4 regions of the Exiguobacterium sp. GL_137 genome follow, and region 4 is predicted to be linked to each of the others. Evidence: predicted binding sites of a transcription regulator. Region 4 holds the regulator's gene; each other region holds the start of a gene.
The links. Region 4 encodes Rex, which represses fermentation and respiration genes when NADH is low (regulators of the CRP and FNR family bind a similar motif). Its sites were predicted from a motif close to TTGTGAAATATTTCACAA; they were not measured.
Positions count from the first base shown of each region.

Region 1: a site for Rex is predicted at 1,217-1,234, ahead of AC3IRK_RS10640 (cytochrome ubiquinol oxidase subunit I). Genes of this name have one in related genera too.
Region 2: a site for Rex is predicted at 1,202-1,219, ahead of adhE (bifunctional acetaldehyde-CoA/alcohol dehydrogenase). Genes of this name have one in related genera too.
Region 3: a site for Rex is predicted at 1,426-1,443, ahead of cydD (thiol reductant ABC exporter subunit CydD). Genes of this name have one in related genera too.

Region 1 is NZ_CM174406.1:2,005,813-2,008,975, reverse strand. It holds gene ccpC (transcriptional regulator CcpC) at 1-33, shown strand, start outside; gene AC3IRK_RS10645 (N-acetyldiaminopimelate deacetylase) at 17-1,129, shown strand; gene AC3IRK_RS10640 (cytochrome ubiquinol oxidase subunit I) at 1,352-2,740, shown strand; gene AC3IRK_RS10635 (cytochrome d ubiquinol oxidase subunit II) at 2,753-3,163, shown strand, end outside.
Region 2 is NZ_CM174406.1:1,261,401-1,264,563, forward strand. It holds gene AC3IRK_RS06505 (Na+/H+ antiporter family protein) at 1-326, opposite strand, end outside; gene AC3IRK_RS06510 (beta-class carbonic anhydrase) at 478-1,029, opposite strand; gene adhE (bifunctional acetaldehyde-CoA/alcohol dehydrogenase) at 1,364-3,163, shown strand, end outside.
Region 3 is NZ_CM174406.1:180,830-183,992, forward strand. It holds gene ypfJ (KPN_02809 family neutral zinc metallopeptidase) at 1-332, shown strand, start outside; gene AC3IRK_RS01095 (nuclear transport factor 2 family protein) at 381-773, opposite strand; gene AC3IRK_RS01100 (RrF2 family transcriptional regulator) at 785-1,267, opposite strand; gene cydD (thiol reductant ABC exporter subunit CydD) at 1,479-3,163, shown strand, end outside.
Region 4 is NZ_CM174406.1:2,767,886-2,771,048, reverse strand. It holds gene AC3IRK_RS14355 (ABC-F family ATP-binding cassette domain-containing protein) at 1-1,084, opposite strand, end outside; gene AC3IRK_RS14350 (redox-sensing transcriptional repressor Rex) at 1,241-1,900, shown strand; gene AC3IRK_RS14345 (twin-arginine translocase TatA/TatE family subunit) at 1,900-2,103, shown strand; gene tatC (twin-arginine translocase subunit TatC) at 2,111-2,890, shown strand; tRNA gene AC3IRK_RS14335 (tRNA-Ala) at 2,998-3,070, shown strand.

The DNA of each region.
Region 1 (3,163 bases), 760 kb from region 4:
GGAGGAAGTCAGTCAGATGGAATACGCAATTGAAATGCGCCGAGAACTTCATAAAATACCGGAGCCGGGTTTTAAGGAGTTTAAAACGCAAGCTTTTATCCTCGATCAAATCCGGTCGTACCCGGAAGATCGTGTTAGTTATGATACATTCGAAACAGGAGTATTTGTCCGCGTAAAAGGTTTAACGGGGAACCGGACGATTGGATATCGGGCCGATATCGATGGATTACCAATCGAAGAAGCAACGGGGTTACCATTTGGTTCTGAACACCCGGGCTTCATGCATGCCTGTGGTCATGATGTTCACGCATCCATCGCCTTAGGTTTGTTACGCCGGATTGTCGAACTGCCTGTCATGGATGATGTCGTCTTCCTGTTCCAACCGGCTGAAGAAGGACCGGGTGGGGCGGAACCGATGATCAAAAGCCCGCTGTTTGAAAAGTATCGTCCGAGTGAGATGTATGGTCTGCATGTCGCGCCGGAATATCCGGTCGGGACGATTGCAAGCCGGCCTGGTGTCTTGTTTGCGAGTGCCCGGGAAGTTCATATCACGATTTATGGACAAAGCGGTCATGCAGCCTTTCCGCATTTGACGATTGATACGGTTGTTGCTCAGGCGGCATTGATCATGCAACTTCAGACGATTGTCAGTCGTTCGATCAATCCAATGAACTGCAGTGTCATTACGATCGGGAAAGTGGAAGCGGGAATCCGGGAAAATGTCATTGCAGGTCGTGCTTTACTCGACGGAACGATGCGTGCGCTTAACGGAACAGACATGGAAAAACTAGAGCAACGTGTGCGTGACATCGTACGCGGCATCGAAGCTTCATTCGGCGTAAAAATCGATTTACAGTTTGGAAATCGGTATTATGAAGTCGTCAATGATCAACGAGTCGTTGATAAATTTTCGTCCTTCGTCAAAATGAATGCGAATTATATTGAGTGCGATGCTGCAATGACAGGAGAAGATTTTGGATTCATGTTAAAAGAAATTCCCGGCATGATGTTTTGGCTTGGTGTCAATAATGCTACGTCCGGATTACACCAGCCGACCCTGAATCCGGATGAAGATGCCATTCCCTTCGTCATTAATTTACTCGATCATTATTTCCGCGAATATGTCTAAACAAAAGACGTGACAATCGGCCCTTTATTCCTGAAAAAAATGGATAAAGGGCTTTCATTTTATAGAAGAGAACAGTTTTCGAACGTTTTGTGAAATAAATCACGAGTATATGTGAACAATTTGTTACATCAAACATTTAAAACAGACACAAATGATTATGTTCTCTATGATACGGATATAAACAATATATAGAAGTACGTCTAGAAAGAGGGGGCTATACACATGTTCAATGATCCAGTCATGCTCAGTCGATTATTGACAGGGCTCACATTAGCATTCCATATCATCTTTGCGACGATTGGGGTAGGGGTTCCATTGATGGTACTCGCAGCGGAGTACATCGGAATTAAACGAAAAGATTCAGACTATATTCTTCTGGCTCGACGCTGGACGCGTGGTTATATCGTAACTGTAGCGGTAGGTGTCGTAACCGGAACAGCAATTGGATTACAATTGTCGCTCCTATGGCCTTCTTTGATGCAAGTAGCAGGTCAAACGATCGCATTACCGTTGTTCATGGAAACTTTCGCCTTTTTCTTTGAAGCGATTTTCCTCGGTATTTATCTCTACACATGGGACCGGTTTAAAAATCCGTGGTTACACTGGTTAATCGGGATTCCGGTCGTCATCGGGGCAACATTATCCGCCTTCTTCATCACGACGGTCAACTCATTCATGAACTCACCAGAAGGATTTAAAATCGTCAACGGGACACTCACGCAAATCGAACCGTTAAAAGCGATGTTTAATACGGCGACACCGACAAAAGCAACACACGTCATCGTATCCGCTTACTTGACGGTTGCTTTTATCCTGGCAGCGATTGCGGCTTTCCATCTGTTACGGAAGAAAACCTTGTCGGCAGCAGAAACGGCATATCATAAAAAAGCTCTTCGCTTAACGGTCATGGCCGGATTAATCTTTGCGTTCTCAACTGCGTTAGTCGGAGATTTCTCCGGGAAATACCTGGCGAAATACCAGCCGGAAAAATTAGCAGCAGCAGAATGGCATTTTGAAACAACAAGTGAAGCCGAGTTGATTTTCGGTGGAATCCTGGATGAACAAGCGGACGGCAGTTATGAAATCAAAGGTGCCGTCAAAATTCCGTATGCTTTATCCATTCTCGCGGGCGGAGCGCCGGATACAGAAGTCATCGGGTTAAACGAATTCGCCAAAGAGGACCAGGCACCACTGTTTGTCCACTATTTCTTCGATATCATGGTATCGATCGGCATGTATTTAGCCGCCATCTCGGCCCTGTTCGTATTGGCTTTCCGACTCAAAAAGTTGAATCCATACAACAAGTGGTTGTTACGCGGTATCTTTATCGGTGGACCACTCGCCATCGTCTCGATTGAAGCAGGCTGGATGTATGCGGAAATCGGACGTCAACCGTGGACGCTCTATGGTATTATGAGAACGGCTGATGCGGCGACCACTTCGACCGCTGTCGGACCGATGTTGATTTTATTCAGTTTACTGTATCTGTTGCTCGGAACGATTTGTACAGTCGTCCTGCTCCGGATGTTTAAAAATAACCCTGTCGGCAAAGAACTCGCAGATGATCATCATACACGTGGTGAAGCGATGTTTGCGGACGACAACAAATAAGGAGGGAACGAGTTGGACATTCAAACACTTGGAATAACCGTACTTTGGACGTTCCTTTATGGATATCTCATCGTTGCCTCAATTGACTTCGGTGCCGGTTTTTACGCGTTTTATTCAAAATATACGAAACGGGATCATTTGACGAACCGTTTGATTCTCCGTTATCTTTCTCCGGTTTGGGAAGTGACGAACGTGTTTTTCGTCTTCTTCTTTGTCGGACTTGTCGGGTTCTTCCCGGATACGGCTTATTATTACGGAACAGCTTTACTCGTTCCCGCTTCAATCGTCTTAGTATTAATCGCGATTCGCGGTAGCTTTTACGCGTTTGCCAACTACGGTTCAAACGACAGCATGTTCTATACTTTCTTATATGGAGCAACAGGACTATTGATTCCGGCAGCGATGTCCACGACATTGACGATC
Region 2 (3,163 bases), 1.5 Mb from region 4:
ATTGCAAAGACGATAAAGCCTTTTAACTTCTTGACTGACGCCGCGTCAGCGGATCCTTTCGAACGGTTGATCAGAGCGTGTGCCAACGCATCCGGAAGACCGGTTTTTGACAAGGCGACAGCAAACGCACCGAGTAAGGCGTAGCTGAGGGCAATTTCGGCACCGGCGCCAAGTCCTTCAGCAAACGTTGCGATCGTCTTGTTGATGCCGAGACCGCCGATCAGTCCGCCGGCGACGGCACTGAGAACCATCGCGAGGACGATATGGACCCGGAAGATGGCTAAAAGAAATAATAGAGCAACGGCAATAATGACTGCATTAAACATGAACTAAAACCACACTTTCTTTTGGTATCACTGTACTATACTAAAGTATCATACAGACCGATCTTTTGACTGTCAAGAAAAAAACACAAAAAAGGTATGACCGACGTCAAATTGAGGCCGGCCATACCTTTCTTCTTCATTAAAATGTGATTCAGCAATCGACTTGGTCGAGTTTACCTGTTCCCGGATCGATGACAAGTCCGTGGACTTCCGTACCCGGTGGCAACAATGGATGGTTTTTGATCAGTCCGACCGAGTGGCTGACATTTTCTTCGACCGATGTGAAGCCGCGTAACCATTGCTTCAAATCGACGCCGGAAGCATCCAGCGTGTGCAGAACCTGTTCATTGATGCCACGATCCTGCATCTCGGCGATCATCTTCGCCGGGTCAATCGTGCTCATGCCGCAGTCATGATGTCCGATGACAATGACTTCCTCTGCTCCAAGAGCATAGAGCGCGACGAGAATCGACCGCATGACAGATCCGAATGGATGGGACAGGACGGCTCCGGCATTTTTGATGATTTTCGCATCACCGTTTTTCAGACCAAGTGCGTGGGGAAGGAGCTCCGTCAAACGTGCATCCATACAGGTCAGAATCACAACCTTCTTATCCGGGAACTTATCCGAGATGAATGGTTCGTATTGTTTTTCTTCAACGAACTGTTGATTAAACGCAAGCATTTGATTAACGACTGACATTGAAACTTCCTCCTTTAAGACAAATGAATGATGGAACTATTCCTAGCGTACACGATGAACGATTGGTCAGACAAGCAGATTCATCGATTGCTGTGACAGTTATCACAGGAGCGGTACAAAAAAGCGAATCCTTACGTCAGAACAGGTTGTTTCTTTGAAAACGCTATCATTCATGTGAAATAGTTCACAGGATAGCCATGCACAAATGTAACAAAAGGCGGTATGATTGATTTGTGAAGGAAAGCACAAACTATTGAAAATCAGCTTGGCATTCCTAACATCTAATAGGGAATTGCAGACTCAGATTCGTTCCAAAATAGGGAGGAAACCTAACATGGCTGTCAAAGAAAAAATCAAACAAGATGTCTCACCTGTCGAACAAGCAATCAATCAAATCGTCGCGAAAGGTCAAACGGCACTTCAAGAATTACTGACATTTGATCAAACGAAAATCGATACGATCGTGCGGGACATGGCGCTCGCCGGTCTTGAACGTCACGTCGAACTGGCGCGTCTCGCGGTTGAAGAGACAGGACGCGGTGTCTTTGAAGATAAAATGATCAAAAACATGTTCGCAACAGAATACATCTACAATAGTCTCCGGAATGAAAAAACGGTCGGGATTTTAGAAGAAGACGTCCAAAACGGTATCACGTACATCGCGGAACCGGTCGGTGTCGTCTGTGGCGTCACACCGGTGACGAATCCGACGTCAACGACGATGTTCAAAGCGTTGATCGCGATCAAGACGCGTAACCCGATTGTGTTCGCCTTCCATCCATCAGCACAAAACTGTTCCCTCGAAGCAGCGAAAACATTACGCGATGCGGCCGTCAAAGCGGGTGCACCGAAAGATTGTATCCAGTGGGTCGAACAACCGTCACTTGAAGCAACAAAAGTTTTGATGAACCATACCGACATCGCGATGGTCCTCGCGACAGGCGGAGCCGGCATGGTCAAATCCGCTTACTCAACCGGTAAACCAGCACTTGGTGTCGGACCGGGTAACGTACCGTGTTACATCGAAAAAACAGCTAAAATCAAACGCTCCGTCAGTGATTTGGTCCTCTCGAAAACATTTGATAACGGAATGATTTGTGCGTCCGAGCAAGCCGTCATCGTCGATCAAGAGATTTATGCGGAAGTCCGGGCAGAGATGGAAGCACTCGGTTGTTACTTCTGTACACCGGATGAGAAAAAACGTCTCGAAGCACTCGTCATCAAAACCGATACATGTGCCGTCAATGCGGATATCGTCGGAAAACCTGCGACATGGATTGCAGCAAAAGCCGGCATCGATGTTCCGGGCAACACCGTCATGCTCGTCGCGGAACTCGAAAAAGTCGGGGCTGAAGAACCGTTATCACACGAAAAACTAAGTCCGGTTCTCGGTGCGTACAGCGTTGCGTCAACGAATGACGCCTTCCATGTCGCCGAACGAATGCTTGAAATTGGCGGACTCGGTCATACGGCGGTTATTCATACGACAGATGATGAGTTGATGACAGCGTTTGGTCTCCGGATGAAAGCCTGCCGGATTCTCGTCAACAGTCCGTCAGCACACGGCGGAATCGGCGATCTCTACAATGAATTGACACCGTCACTCACACTCGGTTGCGGATCATACGGGAAAAACTCGGTCTCAGAAAACGTAACGGCGAAACATCTACTCAATGTCAAAAAGGTGGCGAGACGACGCGTGAACATGCAGTGGTTCAAAGTACCGGAAAAGATTTTCTTTGAGAAAAACTCGGTTCAATACTTGAAATCGATTCAAAATGTCTCACGGGTGTTGATCGTCACCGACCAATCGATGGTTGAGTTCGGTTATGCCGACAAAGTCATCCGTAACTTGCCTGCAGGCGTCAGCTACCGGATCTTTGACCAGGTCGAACCGGATCCATCCGTGACGACCGTTCAAGTCGGTGCCCAGGCGATGCGTGACTTTAAACCGGACCTGATCATCGCCCTCGGTGGCGGATCGGCGATGGATGCTGCGAAAGGGATGTGGTTGTTCTACGAGCAGCCAAACGAAACGTTCTCGAACCTCCGTCAAAAATTCATGGATATCCGGAAACGGGCCTATAAATTCCCGGAACTCGGTAATAAAGCGAAGTTCGTCGCCATTCCGACG
Region 3 (3,163 bases), 440 kb from region 4:
CATCAGACGAAATCATGCCGCTTCGTCAAAAGATGAGCGAAGAGAAGTTCAACAAATACCTGGTCCGCTTTGAATTGCAGGCGGATTACTATGCGGGTGTCTGGGCCAACCATGCACAAGGACAAAATCTGCTTGAAGAAGGCGATTTGGAAGAGGCACTTGGAGCGGCGAATGCTGTCGGAGATGATACATTGCAGAAAAAAGGGCAAGGATATGTCGTACCGGAAAGCTTTACACACGGTACATCGGCTCAACGCGAACGATGGTTCCAAAAAGGATTTGATAACGGAACGATTGAAGGCGGCGATACCTTCAAAGTGAAGAATTTATAAGCATAATTAACAGGCACCACTTCATAACGAAGTGATGCCTGTTTTCGATTAATCGTTGTATTGGTTAAACATCGCCGTATCATCGGGAACGTTGGCGAGATAGACAATCTTTCCATCCGCATTGAGCCGGGCGATGTCGGTTCCATCCTGGGTGAAGACAGAGCCGTCCGCGCGTTTCCCGCAAACAGCCCAGCGTGTTTCCATCGTATCTCCTGTTTCTGATGGAACCCATCCGGCATACATGTGTTTAATATCCTGATTCGCCGTAAAGACCATCCGGACGAACTGTTTCCAGGCATCGATACCGTGCTGTTCCTGTCCGTTCAGGACGAATGTGATTTCGTCCGAGAACAGGGAAATCAAGTCATCAAAAGCTTTTTCATCGGTCCGGGAAGCATCAAATAAATCAAAATAGCGGTCAAGTGTAGTGGTGTTCATCATATATTCTCCTTTTAGTTACGAATCATTTTTTCTTCAATTAAACTCTGCAGTTTTGTCAGATGATCGGGCGGACAGTTCAAATAAATTTCACGGCGGATCGAGTCGATCGTCTCGCGTTTGAGTATCGATTGCCACGACTGTTCCGCTTCTGCCATCAGGTCGGACAATAAGCAGATGTTCTGATCCTGGATACCGATCAAGTCTTCGAAAACACCGCTTGAGGCATATAAGGATTGTTTGCCCTCGATTGCTTCATAGATATCAAACACACGAATCGTCTCCGGTGACGCTTTGAGCCGGAAGCCGCCTTTTGCACCGGGAACAGAAATCAGCAGATCCGCACTCACGAGCTTCCGGAGCAACTTTTGAAAGTAGGTTGGCGAAGCGCCAAGTTGCTGACTGATGAATTCGCCCGGCAACACACCTTTCTCCGGTAAAAACGTCAATAAGAGCATCGCATACACCGATTGTTCAACACCTGTCTTCATTTGCATGAAACATTCTCCTTTCTGTATAACGTGGATAACTATTGTCTATAATACATCCGGATAAATCAATTGTCCAACAAAAGGTCCCTCACAAAACCGTCACACCTTTTCGACAGCATACCCGTGGCATCAACAGAATGGATTCGGTATACTGAATGTACGATATGTGAAAATATTCACTAAAAGTCGTTCACACTTAGTGAAAGGACGTTTTCTTATGAATCCACTCAAAGGAATTATTACGATTCCGCGTACGATTTTTATACAACTGATGCTGGCCGCCGTCCTGATGGGAGTCGCCGTCATCGGACAATCCTATCTGATTGTCATCATCGTTGACCGGATTTTTCTACAAGGGGATCCGTTCGCGGCAGTCATTCCGTTGCTCGGTGTCCTATTGGGGATGCTTGTCCTGCGCGTCGGCGTCACGTACTGGAACGGGCGCCTCGGAACGAGTCTTGCGGCACGCGTCAAACAAGATCTGCGTCAGGCGCTCGTCGCGAAATACACACGAAACTCTGTCGAGTCGATGCTTGAAGGACAATCCGGACAAAAGGTCAGTATCCTGATGGATTCCGTCGATGAGATGGACAGCTATTACAGCCAGTACCTGCCGAAGGTCATTCAGACATCGATTGTTCCGTTGATGGTCTTGATTGCCGCCTTCAGCTATGACTGGGTCACGGGACTGGTCATGATGATTACCGCCCCGTTCATTCCGTTGTTTTACATCGTCATCGGGATCATGACGCAAAAGCGGGCCGATACGCAGCTTGAGAAGATGAATGCCTTTTCTGGTACGTTCCTCGATACGTTACAAGGATTGACGACGCTCAAGTTATTCGGGCGGGCGAAAGCTCAGCAGGACGTGATTGAACGAAGCAGTCTCGAATTTCGGGATGCGACGTTAACCGTCTTAAAACTCGCGTTCCTGTCGTCGTTGATGCTCGAATTCATCTCGATGCTCAGTATGGGGATGATTGCGCTTGAAGTCAGCTTACGGTTGATTTTGTTCCAAAGCATCACCTTTGTGCCGGCCTTCTTGATGTTGGTTCTGGCACCGGAATACTATCTGGCGTTAAAAGAGATGGGAGCTGCTTTCCATACCGGACGGGGCAGTGTCGCCGCCGCGAAACAGATTGCGGCCGAACTGACGGACGACGACCGGAATGTCGCTTTCGGACGAACGGAACTGCCGGCAGCCCGTCCGCCGCGAATTGAACTGAAAGACGTCGCGTTTTCGTACCGCGATGCCCGGTTTGCGATGGAACAGTTGAATTTGACGATTGAACCGTATCAAAAGGTTGCCTTGATCGGCCGCAGCGGTGCCGGAAAATCGACGGTCCTCCAATTGCTGGCTGGCCTTGCCGATCCGCAGGACGGACAGCTGTTGCTTGACGGTCAAGATCGTCAGACCATCACGGAATCCAGTTGGTTCAGCCAGCTCAGCTACATCTCGCAGCATCCGTATCTCTATGCCGGGACGCTGGCGGATAATATCGCCATCGGTGAATTGCGCGAAGCATCGCGGGCTGCGATTGAACAGGCGGCATCGGACGCCGGTCTGACCGAATTGATCGGACAGTTGCCGAACGGACTCGACACGATAATCGGAGAAGGCGGACGCGGCTTATCCGGCGGCGAAAAGCAGCGCGTTGCGTTAGCACGTGCCTTCCTGAAACGACCGAATGTCATCTTGTTTGATGAACCGACGACCGGTCTTGACGTGAAGACGGAACGGTTGTTGCAGGAAGCAATGACTGGTCTCGGACGTGAAGCGACCGTCATCACTGTCGCCCACCGTCTGCATACGATTGAACGGTCGGATCAAATCGTCGTGCTGGAAGCCGGACGGATTGTCGACCGGGGGACACATGAAGAATTACTTGGACGTGAATCGGA
Region 4 (3,163 bases):
CGACAAGCGCCAGTGATTCCGCACGTTGCAGCCGGAACGTAATGTTTTTCGAGACGGCTTCTTCGTAGCCGACAGCGAGTTGATTGACCTGCAGCACATCATTGCCGCTCTGCTTTTCAATCGGGAATGACAGAACCGTACTGCGTTCGTCACCGTCCGGACGGTCGATCCGGTCGACTTTTTCGAGACGCTTGCGGACACTTTGCGCCCGTTTCGTCGTCGTCGCACGGGCGATGTTACGCTGGATGAAGTCCTGCATCTTCGCGATGTCTTCCTGCTGCTGTTCGAACTGTTTCATTTCCTGTTCGTACAGTGCCGCTTTTTGTTCGAGATACTTCGTATAGTTGCCTGTGAATTTCCGCGACACGTTCCGGGACAATTCATAGACGACGTTGACGACTTGATCGAGGAAATAGCGGTCATGGGAAACGATCAGGACAGCACCACGGTAACCGGACAGGTAGCTTTCGAGCCAGGACAACGTATCGATGTCGAGGTGATTGGTCGGCTCATCGAGAATCAACAGTTCCGGTGCCTGGAGTAACATCTTCGCCAGGGCAAGCCGGGTCCGCTGTCCACCGGAAAGCGTCTGAATCCGGCGGGAATAATCGTCCGGATAAAAACGCATCCCGTGTAAGACAGAGCGGATGTTGGCTTCGAACTGATAGCCGCCGGCTTCCGAGAAGTCGTGTTGCGCTTGATCGTACGTTTTCAGGAGACGGTCATAGGCAGTCGGATCATTTAAAATGTGCTCCATGCCCATTTCGATTTCCATCCGACGAAGCGCCCGTTCCTGATCCTGCAGATGCTCAAAGACGGTCAGCATCTCGTTCCAAATCGATTCGTTCGACTCGAGTCCGCTGTCCTGCGCGAGATAACCAATCCGGACTTCCTTGCTTTTCATGATCTCCCCCGAGTCATGTGACAGCTCCCCGGCGATGATTTTTAAAAGTGTCGATTTTCCGGCACCGTTTCGTCCGACGAGGGCAATCCGGTCCCGTTCCTGTACTTCGAGTTTAATATTGTCTAAAATCGGCTCTACGCCGAATGATTTTGAGAGTTGGTTTACTTGTAAGAGAATCATATCCATCCATCCTTCCACCCTTTAGTCTATCACGAAAAATCCTGCCGAATATAATATTTGTTACTCTATGTGAAGTGGTTTACAATCAAGGAGAGTAGAATTCTTTGCATTGATTTGGGTGCCACGTCAGAACGTGGCCGAAGGGGGAACTGCAGTATGAATGGGCCAGACACAAAAATACCACAAGCAACGGCGAAACGACTGCCGTTATATTATCGTTTTATCCAAAGTCTCTATAACTCCGGCAAGCTGCGCGTCTCGTCAGCAGAGCTCAGCGAAGCGGTCAAAGTCGACTCTGCGACGATCCGTCGTGACTTTTCCTACTTTGGGGCGTTAGGGAAAAAAGGGTACGGTTATAACGTTCAACATTTGTTAACATTTTTCCGAAAGACACTCAACCAAGACGAGGTCACGAATGTCGCCTTAATCGGGGTCGGACATCTCGGAACAGCGTTTGCAAATTATAACTTTTTAAAGAATAATAGTACTCGTATCGTCATCGCGTTTGACGCCGATGAAGACAAGGTCGGAACAACGACGCAGGACGTTCCGATTTATCACGTCTCGGATATGAAAGAACAAATCAAAGCGAACCATGTCGATGTCGCCATCTTGACGGTACCGTCGCAGTTCGCGCAGTCAGTAGCGGATGAGTTAGTTGAGTACGGTGTGACCGGCATTCTGAACTTTACACCGGCCCGGTTGAATGTCCCGGCCCACGTCCGGGTGCATCACATCGATCTGTCAATCGAGCTGCAGTCGCTCGTCTATTTCATGAAGCATTATTCGCAATCAGCTGAAGGAGTGAAATCATAATGGAAAACTTAATCCCGTTGACACTTGGTATCGGCCCGGGGAGCATCGCCTTGATTGGTGTCGTCGCCCTCATCATCTTCGGACCGAAGAAATTACCGGAACTCGGCCGCGCCGCCGGTCAAACGTTAAAAGAATTCAAGAGTGCGACAAACGGCATCATGGAAGATGATAAAGACAAAAAGGACGAAACGAAAGAGAAGTGAGTGAATCATGGCGATCGATCAAGAACAGAGTGTGACATCGCACTTAGATGAACTGCGTAAGCGGATCATCTGGTCGCTCATCATCGTGGTAGTCATGTTTATCGCAGCCTTTCCGCTCGTCCGGCCGCTCGTCCGTTTTTTACAGGCCGACCTCAAGGAACTCGGAATCGGTTTAAATGCGTTTAACGTCGTTGATCCGTTGATGTTATATCTGAATCTTGCGTTCATCATCGCAATCGTCTTGGCGTCCCCGTTTTGGATGTACCAGCTTTGGGCGTTCATCCGTCCCGGTCTGCACGATCAAGAACAAAAAGCGACGTTGACGTACATTCCCGTGACGTTTTTCTTATTCCTCGCGGGCGTTTCCTTTTCTTATTTTTGGCTGTTGCCGTTTTTACTTGAAGTATCAACGGAACTCGGACAAGAGCTTGGGATTGAACAGGTCATCGGTGTCGAGAACTATTTCAGTTTCCTGATCCGGTTGACGATTCCGTTTGGTCTGTTGTTCCAGTTACCGGTCGTGACGATGTTTTTGACACGGCTCGGACTCGTAACGCCGTTCTTCATGCGGAAGAATCGGAAGTATGCGTATTTTGCGTTGTTCGTGATCGCGGCGTTGATCTCACCGCCCGACATTACGTCGCATTTGATGATTTCTGTTCCTTTGTTCATCCTCTATGAAATCAGTATCATCATCTCGGCACGGACGTATAAAAAAGTGCTGATCCTGGAGCAACAGGCTGAACTGGAACGACAGGCAGATATGATGCGTGAATTGAACAAATAACGGAAGATTCTCCTTTGCCGGTAAGGTGAGGGAGATTTTTTTGTAAGCGGTCTAATTTTATATTGAAAAAATGAACAGCAATGGGTATACTCATTATAGAAACACACGGGGGCTTAGCTCAGCTGGGAGAGCGTTTGGCTGGCAGCCAAAAGGTCGTCGGTTCGAGCCCGATAGTCTCCATATTGCTTTACCTGCCGAAACCTTGGGAAACCAAGGTTTTTTTTGTCCTTTTTTATTCACCTGTAAGAAATAGATAAGGGAATATAAGGATTT